Regions from separate parts of the Ectopseudomonas oleovorans genome, predicted to be linked through region 1. Evidence: predicted binding sites of a transcription regulator. Region 1 holds the regulator's gene; the other holds the start of a gene.
What was found. The regulator FliA, encoded in region 1, starts transcription of late flagellar genes. The targets are predictions, from matches to a motif close to CTAAAGTTTNNNNNNNNNNNGCCGNTAA.
Positions count from the first base shown of each region.

Region 1 (7,391 bases):
GCATCCCGTACAGGTGATCGCAGTGACCGGCGGCAAGGGCGGTGTCGGCAAGACCAACGTATCAGTCAATCTGTCCATGGCCCTGGCTGACCTTGGTCGTCGGGTGATGTTGATGGACGCTGACCTGGGCCTGGCCAATGTCGATGTATTGCTGGGCCTGACCCCCAAACGCACCCTGGCCGATGTGATTGCCGGTGAGTGCGACCTGCGCGACGTCCTCCTGCAGGGGCCGGGCGGCATCCGTATCGTGCCGGCTGCCTCCGGCACGCAGAGCATGGTCAGCCTCACGCCGATGCAGCATGCCGGGCTGATCCAGGCCTTCAGCGACATCAGCGAGAACCTCGACGTGCTGGTGATCGACACCGCCGCCGGCATCGGTGATGCCGTGGTCAGCTTCGTCCGTGCCGCGCAGGAAATTCTCGTGGTGGTCTGCGATGAGCCCACCTCGATCACCGACGCCTATGCGTTGATCAAGCTGCTCAACCGTGACCACGGCATCAGTCGCTTCCGCGTTCTGGCCAACATGGCGCACAGCCCGCAGGAAGGGCGCAATCTGTTTGCTAAGCTGACCAAGGTGACGGATCGCTTCCTCGATGTCGCCCTGCAGTATGTTGGCGCCGTGCCCTACGATGAGTGTGTGCGCAAGGCCGTGCAGAAGCAGCGCGCCGTCTATGAAGCCTTCCCTCGATCCAAGTGCGCTCTGGCGTTCAAGGCGATCGCTCAGAAGGTCGACACCTGGCCGTTGCCGGCCAATCCCCGTGGCCATCTGGAGTTTTTCGTCGAGCGTCTGGTGCAACAACCGACTGCAGACTCGGCCATATGACAGCAGCTTCTGGACTTCGCATGTACAACAAGGCTCAGGCGCAGGACTCCCAGCACCAGTTGATCGAGCGCTATGCACCGCTGGTCAAGCGCATTGCCTTCCACCTGCTGGCTCGTCTGCCGGCCAGCGTGCAGGTTGATGATCTTATCCAGGCCGGCATGATCGGCCTGCTCGAAGCCTCGCGCAAATACGATTCCAGCAAGGGTGCCAGTTTCGAGACCTTCGCCGGTATCCGTATTCGCGGCTCCATGCTCGACGAGGTGCGCAAGGGTGATTGGGCGCCGCGTTCGGTGCACCGCAACAGCCGTATGGTCAGCGATGCGATTCGTGTCGTTGAGGCAAGAACCGGGCGGGACGCTAAAGATCACGAGGTTGCGGCCGAACTCCAATTGAGTCTGGAAGATTACTACGGCATTCTTGGCGACACTTTGGGCAGCCGCCTGTTTAGTTTCGACGACCTGTTGCAGGACGGCGAGCATGGCGGGTTGCACGAAGACGCCGGACACACTCACCTCGAACCTTCGCGGAACCTCGAAGACGAACGCTTCCAGGCGGCCTTGGCCGATGCCATCGCCGGTTTGCCGGAGCGCGAACGTCTGGTGCTGGCGCTGTATTACGATGAAGAACTGAACTTGAAGGAAATCGGTGAAGTGCTGGGGGTTAGCGAGTCACGCGTGAGCCAGTTGCACAGCCAGTGCGCGGCGCGTTTGCGCTCGCGGCTGAGTGAATGGCGCGCTGGCTGAACGCGGCGTACTCGCAGGCGCAAAACGGTTTCACGATTAAAGGGCGTAGTTGCAAGCGCAATACGTTTGGGACTGTACGGAGGTCGACTTGGACAAGAACATGAAAATCCTCATCGTTGACGATTTCTCGACGATGCGACGGATCATCAAGAACCTCTTGCGGGACTTGGGTTTCACTAACACCGCGGAAGCCGATGACGGCACCTCGGCGCTGCCGATGCTGCAAAGCGGCAGTTTCGACTTTCTGGTGACCGACTGGAACATGCCCGGCATGACCGGCATCGACCTGCTGCGTGCGGTACGTGCCGACGATCGCCTCAAGCACCTGCCGGTGCTGATGGTGACTGCCGAAGCCAAGCGCGATCAGATCATCGAGGCGGCCCAGGCCGGTGTGAATGGCTACGTGGTCAAGCCCTTCACCGCTCAGGTGTTGAAGGAAAAGATCGAGAAGATCTTCGAGCGGGTCAACGGCTGATGTCAGCCGCGAGGGTGCTATGGAACATGATGACTCCACGCTGGGTGACCTCGAGTCGACCCTGAAAAGCAATGCCCGCGATCTGGTCGATAGCCTTGAGCAAGGTAATTTCGGCGCTGCGGTGCAACTGATCAACGAGCTGAACAAGGTCCGCGATCGCGGGCTGTATCACGAGGTCGGCAAACTGACCCGTGAACTGCACAACGCCATTGTCAATTTTCAGCTCGATCCGCGTATGCCGCATGCCCAGGAACTGTCGCAGATCGCCGACGCTACCGAACGCCTGAACTACGTCGTGACCATGACCGAAAAGGCTGCCAACCGGACCATGGATCTGGTGGAGCAGAGCGCGCCGCTGGTCAACGACCTGAGCGATGAAGCGCAAAGCCTGAGCGTCGAGTGGGGTCGTTTCATGCGCCGCGAAATCGGTGCCGATGGCTTTCGTGAGCTGGCCAAGCGTGTCGAGCTGTTCCTCGCCCGTAGCGAGCGAGATGGCGCCAAGCTCTCCGGTCATCTCAACGACATTCTGTTGGCGCAGGACTACCAGGACCTCACCGGCCAGGTGATCAAGCGTGTCACCCAACTGGTGACCGAAGTGGAAAGCAACCTGCTCAAGCTGATGCTCATGGCCAGCCAGGTCGACCGTTTTGCCGGCATTCAGCACAACCACGACGTGCTACGCGCCGAACAGGAAAAATTAAAAGAACCATCGCGGGGTGAAGGTCCGCAGATTCATGCCGATAAGCGTGATGACGTTGCCTCCAACCAAGACGATGTCGACGACCTGCTGTCCAGCCTAGGGTTCTAAGGAGCACACAATATGAGCTTCGGCGCCGATGAAGAGATCCTCCAGGATTTCCTGGTAGAGGCCGGCGAGATTCTCGAACAGTTGTCCGAACAGTTAGTCGAGCTGGAAAGCCGACCGGACGACATGAACCTGCTCAATGCCATCTTCCGCGGTTTTCATACCGTCAAGGGTGGAGCGGGTTTCCTCCAACTCAACGAGTTGGTGGAGTGCTGCCATATCGCCGAAAACGTCTTCGACATCCTGCGCAAGGGTGAGCGTCGCGTCGAGTCGGAGTTGATGGATGTGGTGCTCGAGGCTCTTGATGCTATCAATGGCATGTTCGGCGAGGTGCGTGAGCGGCGTGAGCCGACGCCCGCGTCGCCTGAGCTTCTGGCAGCCCTGTCGCGTCTGGCAAAGCCGGGCGGTGGCGAGGCGGCCCCTGCGCCAGTGCAGCAGGCAGAGCCCGAACCCGAGCCGGAGCCAGAACCCCAGGCGGTCGCTCCGTCCGTTGCTTCCGGAGACATCACCGACAGCGAATTCGAGCAGCTGCTCGATGCGCTGGGTGATGCGCAAGCGGGCGCTCCGAGTGCAGAGAGCGCTGCCAGTGACGAAATCACCGATGACGAATTCGAGTCGTTGCTCGACCAGTTGCACGGCAAAGGGCAGTTCTCCGGCACGGTCGAAACGCCTGTTGTTGCCAGTGCCGTGGCCTCTGCGCCGGCTGCCGCAGCGGCAGGTGACGACATAACCGACGATGAATTCGAAGCGCTGCTCGATCAGCTGCATGGCAAAGGCCAGTTCTCCGGTGCAGCCGAAACTGCCCCGCCTGTAGCCGCTGTTGCTGCAGCGCCTGCACCGGCAAGTGACGATATTACCGACGACGAGTTCGAGTCCTTGCTCGATCAGTTGCACGGTAAGGGCAAGTTCGTGCCGCCAAGCGAGTCGGCCCCTGTAGTTGCTGAGAAACCGACCGCCGCGCCCAAGGCCGCTGCACCAGCAGCCAAGCCTGCTGCAGCCAAGGCTGAACCTGCCGCACCGCGTGCCGCGGCGCCGGCGCCAGCCCCTGCTGCGGCTGAGAAGGCCCCTGCCAGCGAAGCGGAAACCACCGTACGGGTCGATACCGCACGCCTCGATGAAATCATGAACATGGTCGGCGAGCTGGTGTTGGTGCGTAACCGTCTGGTTCGTCTGGGGCTCAACAGCGGCGATGAGGCCATGGCCAAGGCCGTGTCGAATCTCGATGTGGTCACGGCCGATCTGCAGACCTCGGTCATGAAGACCCGCATGCAGCCGATCAAGAAGGTCTTCGGCCGCTTCCCGCGCCTGGTACGCGATCTGGCGCGCAACCTGAAGAAGGAAATCAACCTCGAGCTGGTGGGCGAGGAAACCGACCTCGACAAGAACCTGGTCGAGGCGCTGGCAGACCCGCTGGTGCACTTGGTGCGCAACGCCGTCGACCATGGTGTGGAAACCCCGGAAGAGCGCGAGAAGGCTGGCAAGTCCCGTGCAGGGCGCGTGGTGCTGTCTGCCGAGCAGGAAGGCGACCACATCCTGTTGTCGATCACCGATGACGGTAAGGGGATGGACGCCGACGTGCTGCGCGCCAAGGCCGTGGAGAAGGGCCTGCTGGACAAGGATGCGGCAGATCGCCTCAACGAGTTCGAATGCTACAACCTGATCTTCGCCCCGGGCTTCTCGACCAAGACCGAGATTTCTGACGTATCCGGCCGTGGTGTCGGCATGGATGTGGTGAAAACCAAGATCTCCCAGCTCAATGGCACGGTCAACGTGTTCTCGCAGAAGGGCCAGGGCTCGAAGATCATCATCAAGGTGCCGCTGACCCTGGCGATCATGCCGACGCTGATGGTGATGCTGGAGAACCAGGCCTTTGCCTTCCCCTTGGTCAACGTCAACGAGATCTTCCATCTCGACCTGTCTCGCACCAACGTGGTCGACGGCCAGGAAGTGGTGATCGTGCGCGACAAGGCGTTACCGCTGTTCTATCTCAAGCGTTGGCTGGTGCCGCAGGCTTTCCAGGAGGAACAGCGCGAAGGCCATGTGGTGATCCTCACCGTGGGCAGCCATCGCATCGGCTTTGTCGTCGATCAATTGGTCGGTCAGGAAGAGGTGGTAATCAAGCCACTGGGCAAGATGCTGCAAGGCACGCCCGGCATGTCCGGCGCCACGATCACTGGTGACGGACGCATCGCATTGATTCTCGACGTACCGAGCATGCTCAAGCGCTACGCTCGACGTTTCTGATGTTTCGCGGCGCGGGCCATGGCTTCGCGCCGTCTAGGAGTGTGTATGGCTGTTAAGGTTCTGGTGGTGGACGACTCCGGCTTTTTCCGCCGGCGTGTCTCGGAAATCCTGTCTGCTGACCCCAGCATTCAGGTCGTGGGCACGGCTACCAACGGGCGTGAGGCCATCGATCAGGCGCTGGCACTCAAGCCCGACGTGATCACCATGGATTACGAGATGCCGATGATGGACGGCATCACCGCTGTGCGAAACATCATGCAGCGCTGTCCAACGCCGGTGCTGATGTTCTCCTCGCTGACGCACGAAGGGGCGCGGGTGACCCTCGATGCCCTGGACGCCGGCGCGGTGGATTTCCTGCCGAAGAACTTCGAAGACATCTCGCGCAACCCCGAGAAGGTCAAGCAGATGCTCTGCGAGAAGGTGCACAGCATCGCACGCAGCAACCGTCGTTTCAGCTCGGCTGCAGTGGCGCCGGCGCCGACTGCGGCCAGCCCGAGCGCGGCGCCGATTAGCCGTCCTGCTGCCTCGACACGACCTGCTCTACCGGCTCCCGCTTCCGCAACTCCTGCACGTAGCGGTGGTGGGGCTGCGATTTCGTCTGCTCCCAAGCGCAAGGCTTACAAGCTGGTTGCCATCGGCACCTCGACCGGTGGCCCGGTGGCTCTGCAGCGTGTGCTGACCCAGCTACCGGCGAATTTTCCAGCGCCCATCGTACTCATCCAGCATATGCCGGCCGCGTTCACCAAGGCCTTTGCCGAGCGCCTGGACAAGCTGTGCCGCATTCAGGTCAAGGAAGCCGAAGACGGCGATATTCTGCGGCCCGGTCTGGCGCTGCTGGCACCTGGCGGCAAGCAGATGATGGTCGATGCGCGCGGTGCGGTGAAAATCCTCCCGGGTGACGAGCGTCTCAACTACAAACCCTGTGTCGATATCACCTTTGGCTCGGCAGCCAAGTCCTATGGTGACAAGGTACTGGCCGTGGTACTCACCGGTATGGGCGCCGATGGCCGCGAGGGTGCGCGTCTGCTCAAGCAGGGCGGGAGCCAGGTATGGGCGCAGGATGAGGCCAGTTGCGTGATCTATGGCATGCCCATGGCGGTGGTCAAGGCCAATCTGACCGATGCCGTCTATAGCCTCGATGACATTGGCCGGCATCTGACCGAGGCCTGCCAGTGAACAGTGTTGATGCGGAAACCTGCGCATGGATGTACTGAGCCTTATTGGCGTCATCCTGGCGTTCGTTGCCATTCTGGGCGGCAATTATCTTGAGGGTGGGCATGCTGGTGCCTTGCTCAATGGCCCGGCCGCGCTGATCGTCATCGGTGGTACCTTGGGTGCAGCGTTTCTGCAGGCGCCCGTGCAGGTATTCAAACGGGCCATGGGGATCCTGCGCTGGATTTTCTTTCCGCCGCGTATCGATCTGCCTGGTGGTATCAATCGTGTGGTTGGCTGGAGCATGGTGGCGCGCAAGGAAGGCCTGCTGGGGCTTGAAGCGGTCGCCGATGCCGAGCCTGATCCCTATGCGCGCAAGGGGCTGCAGTTGCTGGTCGACGGCGCCGAGCCGGAATCCATTCGCAGCATTCTCGAAGTCGACCTCTATACCCAGGAAGCGCGTGATATCCAGGCTGCCAAGGTATTCGAAAGCATGGGCGGCTACGCGCCGACCATCGGCATCATTGGTGCGGTAATGGGGTTGATTCATGTGATGGGCAATCTGGCCGACCCGAGCATGCTCGGCAGTGGCATTGCCGTGGCGTTCGTTGCCACCATTTATGGTGTGGGGTTCGCCAACCTGCTGCTGTTGCCTGCGGGCAACAAGCTCAAGGCCATTGCCATGCGTCAGTCGCGCTACCGTGAGATGCTGCTCGAAGGCATCCTGTCCATTGCCGAGGGAGAGAATCCACGCTCCATCGAACTGAAGCTGCAAGGCTTCATGGACTGATGGAGGGATGGCATGGCACGCAGGCGGCATCATGAAGAGCACGAGAATCACGAGCGTTGGCTGGTGTCCTACGCTGACTTCATCACCCTGTTGTTCGCCTTCTTCGTGGTGATGTACTCGATTTCCTCGATCAATGAAGGCAAGTACAAGGTTCTTTCCGATTCGCTGACGGGCGTGTTCAACCAGCCGGATCGTTCGATCAAGCCAATTCCGGTTGGTGAGGAGCGGCCGCGTACCAGTCAGCCGGATGATAGCGCCATGGACGATCCCAGTTCGGACTCGACCCTGCAGAGTATTGCCTCCAGCGTGCGTGAGGCCTTTGGTGAGTTGATCCAGGCCGATCAGCTGACCGTGCGCGG
Region 1 covers NZ_JAOCLK010000003.1:56,058-63,448, reverse strand. The annotation lists gene fleN (flagellar synthesis regulator FleN) at 1-823, shown strand, start outside; gene fliA (RNA polymerase sigma factor FliA) at 820-1,566, shown strand; gene N5J71_RS02625 (chemotaxis response regulator CheY) at 1,667-2,041, shown strand; gene N5J71_RS02620 (protein phosphatase CheZ) at 2,061-2,849, shown strand; gene N5J71_RS02615 (chemotaxis protein CheA) at 2,862-5,090, shown strand; gene N5J71_RS02610 (protein-glutamate methylesterase/protein-glutamine glutaminase) at 5,136-6,266, shown strand; gene N5J71_RS02605 (flagellar motor protein) at 6,292-7,032, shown strand; gene motD (flagellar motor protein MotD) at 7,045-7,391, shown strand, end outside.

Region 2 (7,391 bases), on a different contig from region 1:
ACGGCCGATGGTCGTGAGCATCCCTGCGATGTGCTTATCTACGGCACCGGTTTCACCGCCACCGATTTCCTCGCGCCGATGCACATTCGCGGCCTCGATGGGCTGGAGCTGAATCAGGCCTGGAAGGGGGGCGCCGAGGCCTACAAGGGCATCAGCGTCAGCGGTTTTCCCAACCTGTTCCTGCTCTACGGGCCGAACACCAACCTCGGCCACAACTCCATTCTCTATATGCTCGAGAGCCAGTACGCCTACGTACTGGGCTGCCTGCAGGCGCTGCGCGAACAGGGGCTGCGTTATCTCGATCTGCGCCCGACGGTGCAGCGCAGTTACAACGCCGATCTGCAGCAGGCGACTCATCGAACGATATGGGAACAGGGCTGCGACAGCTGGTACAAGACCGCGACCGGCAAGAACACCAACAACTGGCCGGGGTTCACCTTTACCTATCGCCTCATGACCCGTACTCCGGAGCTTGCCGACTATGACTGCGTCCGCTGACTTCAAAGCCCCAGCCGCCGAGCAGATGCTGCTGCGCGGCCTGTTGCGCGGCTTTCTGCGCTTGTTCTTCCGTGGCCTGGTACGGCCGCCGATGCCGGTGGCCGGGCAGCGTCGTGTGCTGCGTGCGCTCACCGCCATCACCCTGACGCCGCGCGGCGTCAGCCGCAGCGCCGATACCCTGGCCGGGCGCCCTTGCGAGTGGCATCGACCGCCTGTCAGCAGCGGCAGCGTGCTGCTCTACTTGCACGGCGGCGCCTTCATGATCGGCGGACCAGACACGCACCGAGGCATCTGCGCCAGCCTGGCCAAACGCGCTGCTCTGGAGGTCTGTGCGCTGGACTACCGCCTGGCGCCGGAGTATCCCTATCCGGCGGCGCGCGATGATGTGGTGGCGGCTTACCAGGCATTGTTGGAGGTCGGCTATAGGCCCGAACAGATCGCCATTGGCGGCGACTCGGCCGGCGGCAACCTGAGCCTGGTCGGCTGCCTGCGCATCATCGAACTCGGCCTGCCGCCGCCCGCCGCCCTGGTGTGCTTCTCGCCGGTCACCGATTTCACTGGCGAGCAGATGCACGAGCCGCACGCCGGCGATCCGCTGATCCACCCCAGCTGGATCGAACAGGCTGCCGATCTGTATTGCCCGGCTGACCTGCCGCGCAACGACCCGGGCATGTCACCGGTGTTCGCCGACCTCAGCCAACTGCCGCCGACGCTGATTCAGGTGGGCGAAGACGAGTTGCTGCTCAACGACAGCCTGCGTCTGGCCGAGCGCGCCAAGGCGGCCGGGGTGAACGTGCGCCTGGAGCGTTATCCGGGGCTGTGGCACGTGTTCCAGGCGCACGTCGGCATGTTGCGTACGGCAGATTACGCCATTGCCCGCGTGGCGGCCTTTCTCCGTGAACGGGGCTTGTGATGAGCAGCATCCTCATCAGCGGTGCTGCATCGGGCATTGGCGCCGCCACCGCGCGACTGTTTCACACACGGGGCTGGCGTGTCGGACTGCTCGATGTCGATGAAAAGGCGCTGGTCGCCGAGCTGGGCGGCGCGTGGCATGCGCCGCTGGATGTGGTCGAGGCCGCAGCAGTGAAGGCCGCGCTGGGCGATTTCTGCGCGCTGAGCGGCGGTCAGTTGCGCCTGCTGTTCAATGGCGCAGGCATTCTGCGCACCGGTGCCTTCGCCGATATCGAGCTGGAGCAGCACACGCGCCAGGTACAGATCAATGTGCTCGGCGTGCTCAATCTTTGCCATGCGGCCTATCCCTATCTCAAGGTCACGTCAGCGGCGCAAGTGATCAACATGGGCTCGGCCTCGGCGCTCTATGGCGTGCCGCAACTGGCCAGCTACTCGGCCAGCAAGTTCGTCGTGCGTGGGCTTACCGAGGCGCTGGAGCTGGAGTGGCGTGAATACGGCATTCGCGTGGGGGATCTGATGCCGCCATTCGTCGACACGCCGATGGTCCGCAGCCAGGCGAAGCGTCCGCCGGTGATGCGCCGTCTCGGCGTGCGTCTGGAGGCCGAGCAGATCGCCGAAGCAGCCTGGAAGCAGGCCCACGGCAGCACCGTGCATCGCCCGGTGGGGCTGCAATTCGGCCTGGTGTTCAGCCTTGGGTAGATCACGCCGGGCTGGATCAACAGGTTGCTGATGGCCTGGCTGAGTCGCCCGTGCGTTCCGGCGAGGCATGCAGGCTGGCCAATTGCCGTCGGTCGTCGGCTTTGTCACAAAGGCTTTCTGGGCGACGCCAATCTCGCGTTTAGCGGCTACTCTTGGGGTGACGGTTTTCAGCCCGGCGTTCTGTCGGGCAGTCGTCGATACGCTTGCAGTAGACACATCGAGCACCAGCTCGATTCTCGGGGTGGCGTCACTTGGATGCTTCTGTAAACGCAGGGTGTTTTCAGAGGTTTCCGGTAGAGGCCGCGACACCGTACCTAGGACGGTCGTATTGGGAAAGCGGTTAATCCATCCATAGCCTGAGAGGGGGTCGTTTATGAGCACAGCCTTCCACGAAGACTCCAGCACGTCGGTGCTGCGTCGGATGAAAGAAGGGGGATTCGACTTCGCCCAGTTTCACCCGATCGAGTTCTACGCCATCTTTCCCGACGAAGAACGGGCCAGAATGGCGGCCAGAAACTTTCGCGGCGAGTCGCTCAACGCCCAGATATTCGCCCGCGAGGACGGTATATGGCACCTGCAAATCAGCAAAGTGATGTACGCCACCCATGCCGGTATCGGCGAGTTCGAACATGACCTGGAGTCCATCGTCGTCCCGCTGGGCGGCAAGATGGATGGCTGGGGCGTTACCCAGGAGGTGAAAGCGTCAGCCATGCGTTAGGGAAACACTGAAAAAATTGTCATGCCCGCGCAGGCGGGCATCCAGAACCAGCGAATTATCTGGGCTCCCGCCTTCGCGGGAGTGACGATAGCCGGCTTTTTCAGGACATCCTCAAATGTGGATGCAGCGGCGTCCATCCGCTCAGACCATCGGCCGGCTGGCCGGCCGATGGCTTCAAACCCCAGCCTACCTCGACTTGCCAATCCTTCTCGCGCAGACTTCGCGGCGGAGGTGCTCATGGCCGATGTTCTGATCCTGACTCATATCGATTATTGCCCGCCAGCCCATCTGGCGCAGGTGCTGCAGGTGCGTGGCTGCAGCTTCGACGTGTTGCGTGTCGATCTGGGTGAACTGCGCGGTTACGACCTGGAGCGACCCAAGGCGGTTGCCGTGATGGGCGGGCCGATGAGCGTCAACGACCCACTGGCCTGGATCGCCGACGAAGTGGCTGCGCTGCAGCGTTTTATCGAGCGCGACATTCCCATCATTGGTCACTGCCTGGGCGGCCAACTGCTGGCCAAGGCACTGGGTGCCACTATCCGCCGTATGCCCTACACCGAGGTCGGTTGGCAGAGTATTCAGCGTCGCTCAGAAACAGCCGATAGCCCCTGGTTGGCGCATTTGCCTGAAGCGTGCAGCATTTTCCAGTGGCATGGCGACACTTTCGCGCTGCCAGACGGCGCCCAGCCCCTGCTGTGCAGCCGCTGGTGCGACAACCAGGCCTTCGCCTGGGGTGACAAGGTGTTGGCGTTGCAGGGCCACCCGGAGATGACCGAAGATTTGATCGCGCTCTGGCTAGACGACTGGGCACACCTGCTCGATGCCAGCCAGAGCAGCCAGCAGAGTATCGCCGAGATGCGTGACGACCTGAGTGGGAAGGTCAGGGCACTGAACCAGGTTGCCGAAGGTTTCTACGCACACTGGCTGAAACTGGCTGAGCTTTGACGTCTCAAAGGAGCGGGTAACAATAACTCTGTTGCCTTTGGCCTGGCAGGAGATCTCTCATCGTTTGGAGATATGGCATCGTCGTGCGGTTAATCGATACATCGCCGTCCCGCGAGAGCCTATTCCCCGCGCGGCGCTGCTCCTACAAGGGTTATTGAACGCCATGCGGTAGGAGCCCCGCCCCGGGGCGAAGCCTTTGCAGTGCCAGGCTCTAAAGCGCGTGAGCGCCGATTTTTCCAGCGCCTACGGGCCCCAATAATTGAAGTAGTAGATGTTGCCGGGCTTGATCTCGATATCGATTTCCCCACCGCACTTGATCGTGCGCGTTCCGGGCATTATCTCCCCGACCTCGTGAAGCTGATGAGGCCAGTGTTCGTCGTCTACCGAGAGCGCTCCACAGCCACCACCGTTATCGTGTTCAATCACTAGATAGGTTTTGCCGTCCGTGGATGGTTGTAGCGGCCTCTGAGTTCATAAATGGCATCCGTATCCGTGAAGGCAATGCTCACCAGCAAAAACTAGTTAGGAGTCACCGCCACCTGGCTTTTAATGTGTTTGGGGGTTATACACCATGTCAGATAATTGCTGGCAATTGGCAATTACGGTGAAAGCGGGGACGGATGGGAACGGCGTAGGGAAGATCGCGAGCAAGCTCGCTCCTACAAAAAGCAGGGCGGGGAGGGGAGGCGCAGCGGTGAGCCGCTGCGCCTTTTGTTTCAGCGGTTGAAGCGTTCGACCAGGGCGTATTGGCCCTGTGCGGTGTTGGTCAGGGCTTCGCTGAGTTTGGCGGTATCGTTGGCTTCGCCGGCGGTCTGGTCGGCCAGTTGGGCGATGGTGGTGATGTTCTGGTTGATCTCGTCGGCGACGGCGCTTTGCTCTTCCGCCGCTGCGGCGATCTGGTTGGCCATGTCGGCGATATTGGCCACCGAGTCGCTGATGCCGGCCAGCGCCTGATCAGCCTGCAGCACGCGCTCGACGCCTTCGTCGGCCTGCTTGCGGCCGATTTCCATAGTCAGCACGGCCTCTTCGGCAGTGCGCTGCAGTTTGGCGATCAGGGCGTGGATCTGTTCGGTGGACTCGGCGGTGCGTTGCGCCAGCGAGCGCACCTCGTCAGCCACTACAGCGAAGCCGCGGCCCATCTCGCCAGCGCGAGCAGCTTCGATGGCGGCATTGAGGGCGAGCAGGTTGGTCTGGTCGGCGATGCCTTTGATCACGTCGACCACGCCGCCGATTTCGCTGCTGTCCTGGGCCAGGCGGGTCACGGTTTCGCCGGTATCGCCTACCGATTGCGACAGGCGCTGGATAGCTTCGCGGGTTTCCGCGGCGATGGTGCGACCTTCGCTGGTCAGGCGGTTGGCTTCCTGGGTGGCGATGGCGGCGCGGGCGACGTTGCTGGCGACTTCCAGGGTGGTGGCGGCCATTTCGTTGACGGCGGTGGCGACCTGCTCGGTCTCGCTGCGCTGGCGCTCGAGGCCGGCCGAGCTGTTGTGCGCCAGCTTGTCGGCTTCACGCGCTTGCAGGGTCAGTTGTTCGGCTGTGTCCTGCAGGCGGGTGAGGCAGGTTTTCAGGCGCGCTTCCTGGCTGAGCATGGCCATTTCCAGGCGTGCTTCGGCGCCGCGGCTGTCGGTGTACATCTGCGCGATCAGCGGGTCAGAGGTGGTTTGCTCGGCAAGGCGCAGCAGGCGTTTGACGCCACGCGTCTGCCAGGCGATGCCGGCCAGGCCCAGCGGCACGGAGAGCACGGCAGCGAGGATGAAGCCCCAGTTGCTGCCCATCCAGTGGCCGATCATGAAGCCGATCTGGCTGACCAGGATGAAGGGCATCCACGCCTGGACGATGGGTAGCCACTGGTTGCTGGCCGGGATGGCTGATTTGCCCGCGTTGATGCGGGCGTACAGCGTTTCGGCGCGGCGTACCTGCTCGGCGGTCGGCTTGACGCGGACGGATTCGTAGCCGACGACCTGGTTGTTTTCGGTGACGGGCGTGACGTAGGCGTTGACCCAATAGTGGTCACCGTTCTTGCTGCGGTTCTTGACGATGCCCATCCACGGGCGGCCCTTTTTCAGGGTCGTCCACATATGCTCGAACACGGCTGCCGGAACGTCCGGATGGCGCACGATGTTGTGTGGCGCGCGCAGCAGTTCTTCACGACTGAAGCCGCTGATGTCGACGAAGGCGTCGTTGCAGTAGGTGATTTGCCCTTTGAGATCGGTGGTGGATATCAGGCGTTGTTGCGCAGGAAAAGTGCGCTCACGCTGAGTGACCGGCTGGTTGTTACGCATGGCAGGTATCCGTCGTTGTAATGCCCTGTCATCGGCCGACGGACGGCAAAGTTGAGGGGTGAGTGCGTTTTGGCGAGTGTAAACGCTTTTTGTGGCCCGCCGTCCATGGCGGCCACCCTGCGGGCCGTCGCGGAGCGACGTCAAAAATTGCTCCCGGCAATTTTTTGACTGACGTCACATTTTTGTCACGGCATGAGCCGTCCTTGGCCCGACGGTGAGGCCCTGCCGCGTGGCGCGGCAGGGCAGGTGCATCAGTTGGCGATCATCTGGCGCAGCACGTAGTGCAGGATGCCGCCAACCTTGAAGTACTCGACCTCGTTGAGGGTGTCGATGCGGCACAGCACTTCGACTTCCTCATGCGTGCCGTCTTCACGGGTGATGATCAGCGTCAGGGGCATCTGCGGGCGCAGTTCCACGCCTTCCAGACCTTCGATGGCCAGCACTTCCTTGCCGGTCAGTTTCAGGCTGGTGCGGTCGGTACCGGGTTTGAACTGCAGCGGCAGCACACCCATGCCCACCAGGTTGGAGCGGTGGATGCGCTCGAAGCTTTCGGCGATCACCGCCTTGACCCCCAGCAGGTTGGTGCCCTTGGCCGCCCAGTCGCGGCTGGAGCCAGTGCCATATTCCTTGCCGGCGATGATCACCAGTGGCGTGCCTTCGGCCTGATAGCGCATGGCGGCGTCGTAGATCGCCAGCTTCTCGCCGCTGGGCACGTGCAGGGTGTTGCCGCCTTCCTCGCCGCCGAGCATTTCGTTGCGGATGCGGATGTTGGCGAAGGTGCCGCGCATCATCACTTCATGGTTGCCGCGGCGCGAGCCGTAGGAGTTGAAGTCGGCCTGGGCCACGCCGTTATCGCGCAGATAGCGCCCGGCCGGGCTGTCGGCCTTGATGTTGCCGGCTGGCGAGATGTGGTCGGTGGTCACCGAGTCGCCAAGCAGGGCGAGGATGCGCGCCTGGCGGATATCGGTGATACGTGGCGGATCGCCGGCGATGTCCTCGAAGAACGGCGGATGCTGGATATAAGTGGAGTCACCTTGCCAGGCGTAGGTATCGGACTTGGGCACGGCAATGGCCTGCCATTTCTCGTCGCCGGTGAAGACTTCGGCGTATTCCTTGCGGAACATGGCGGTGTCGACCTGGGCGATTGCCTGGGTGATCTCGGCCTGGGTCGGCCAGATGTCCTTGAGGTAGACCGGTTGGCCGTCCTTGCCGGTGCCGAGGGCGTCGCGGGTCATGTCGATGCGCACGCTACCGGCCAGGGCATAGGCCACCACCAGGGGGGGCGAGGCCAGCCAGTTGGTTTTCACCAGCGGGTGCACGCGGCCCTCGAAGTTGCG
Region 2 covers NZ_JAOCLK010000011.1:89,805-97,195, reverse strand. The annotation lists gene N5J71_RS08265 (flavin-containing monooxygenase) at 1-498, shown strand, start outside; gene N5J71_RS08260 (alpha/beta hydrolase) at 482-1,411, shown strand; gene N5J71_RS08255 (SDR family oxidoreductase) at 1,411-2,109, shown strand; gene N5J71_RS08250 (ribonuclease E inhibitor RraB) at 2,483-2,827, shown strand; gene N5J71_RS08245 (type 1 glutamine amidotransferase) at 3,065-3,772, shown strand; gene N5J71_RS08240 (methyl-accepting chemotaxis protein) at 4,489-6,054, opposite strand; gene acnA (aconitate hydratase AcnA) at 6,306-7,391, opposite strand, start outside.
Region 2: the regulator FliA is predicted to act here: its motif matches at 6,083-6,110, upstream of N5J71_RS08240 (methyl-accepting chemotaxis protein).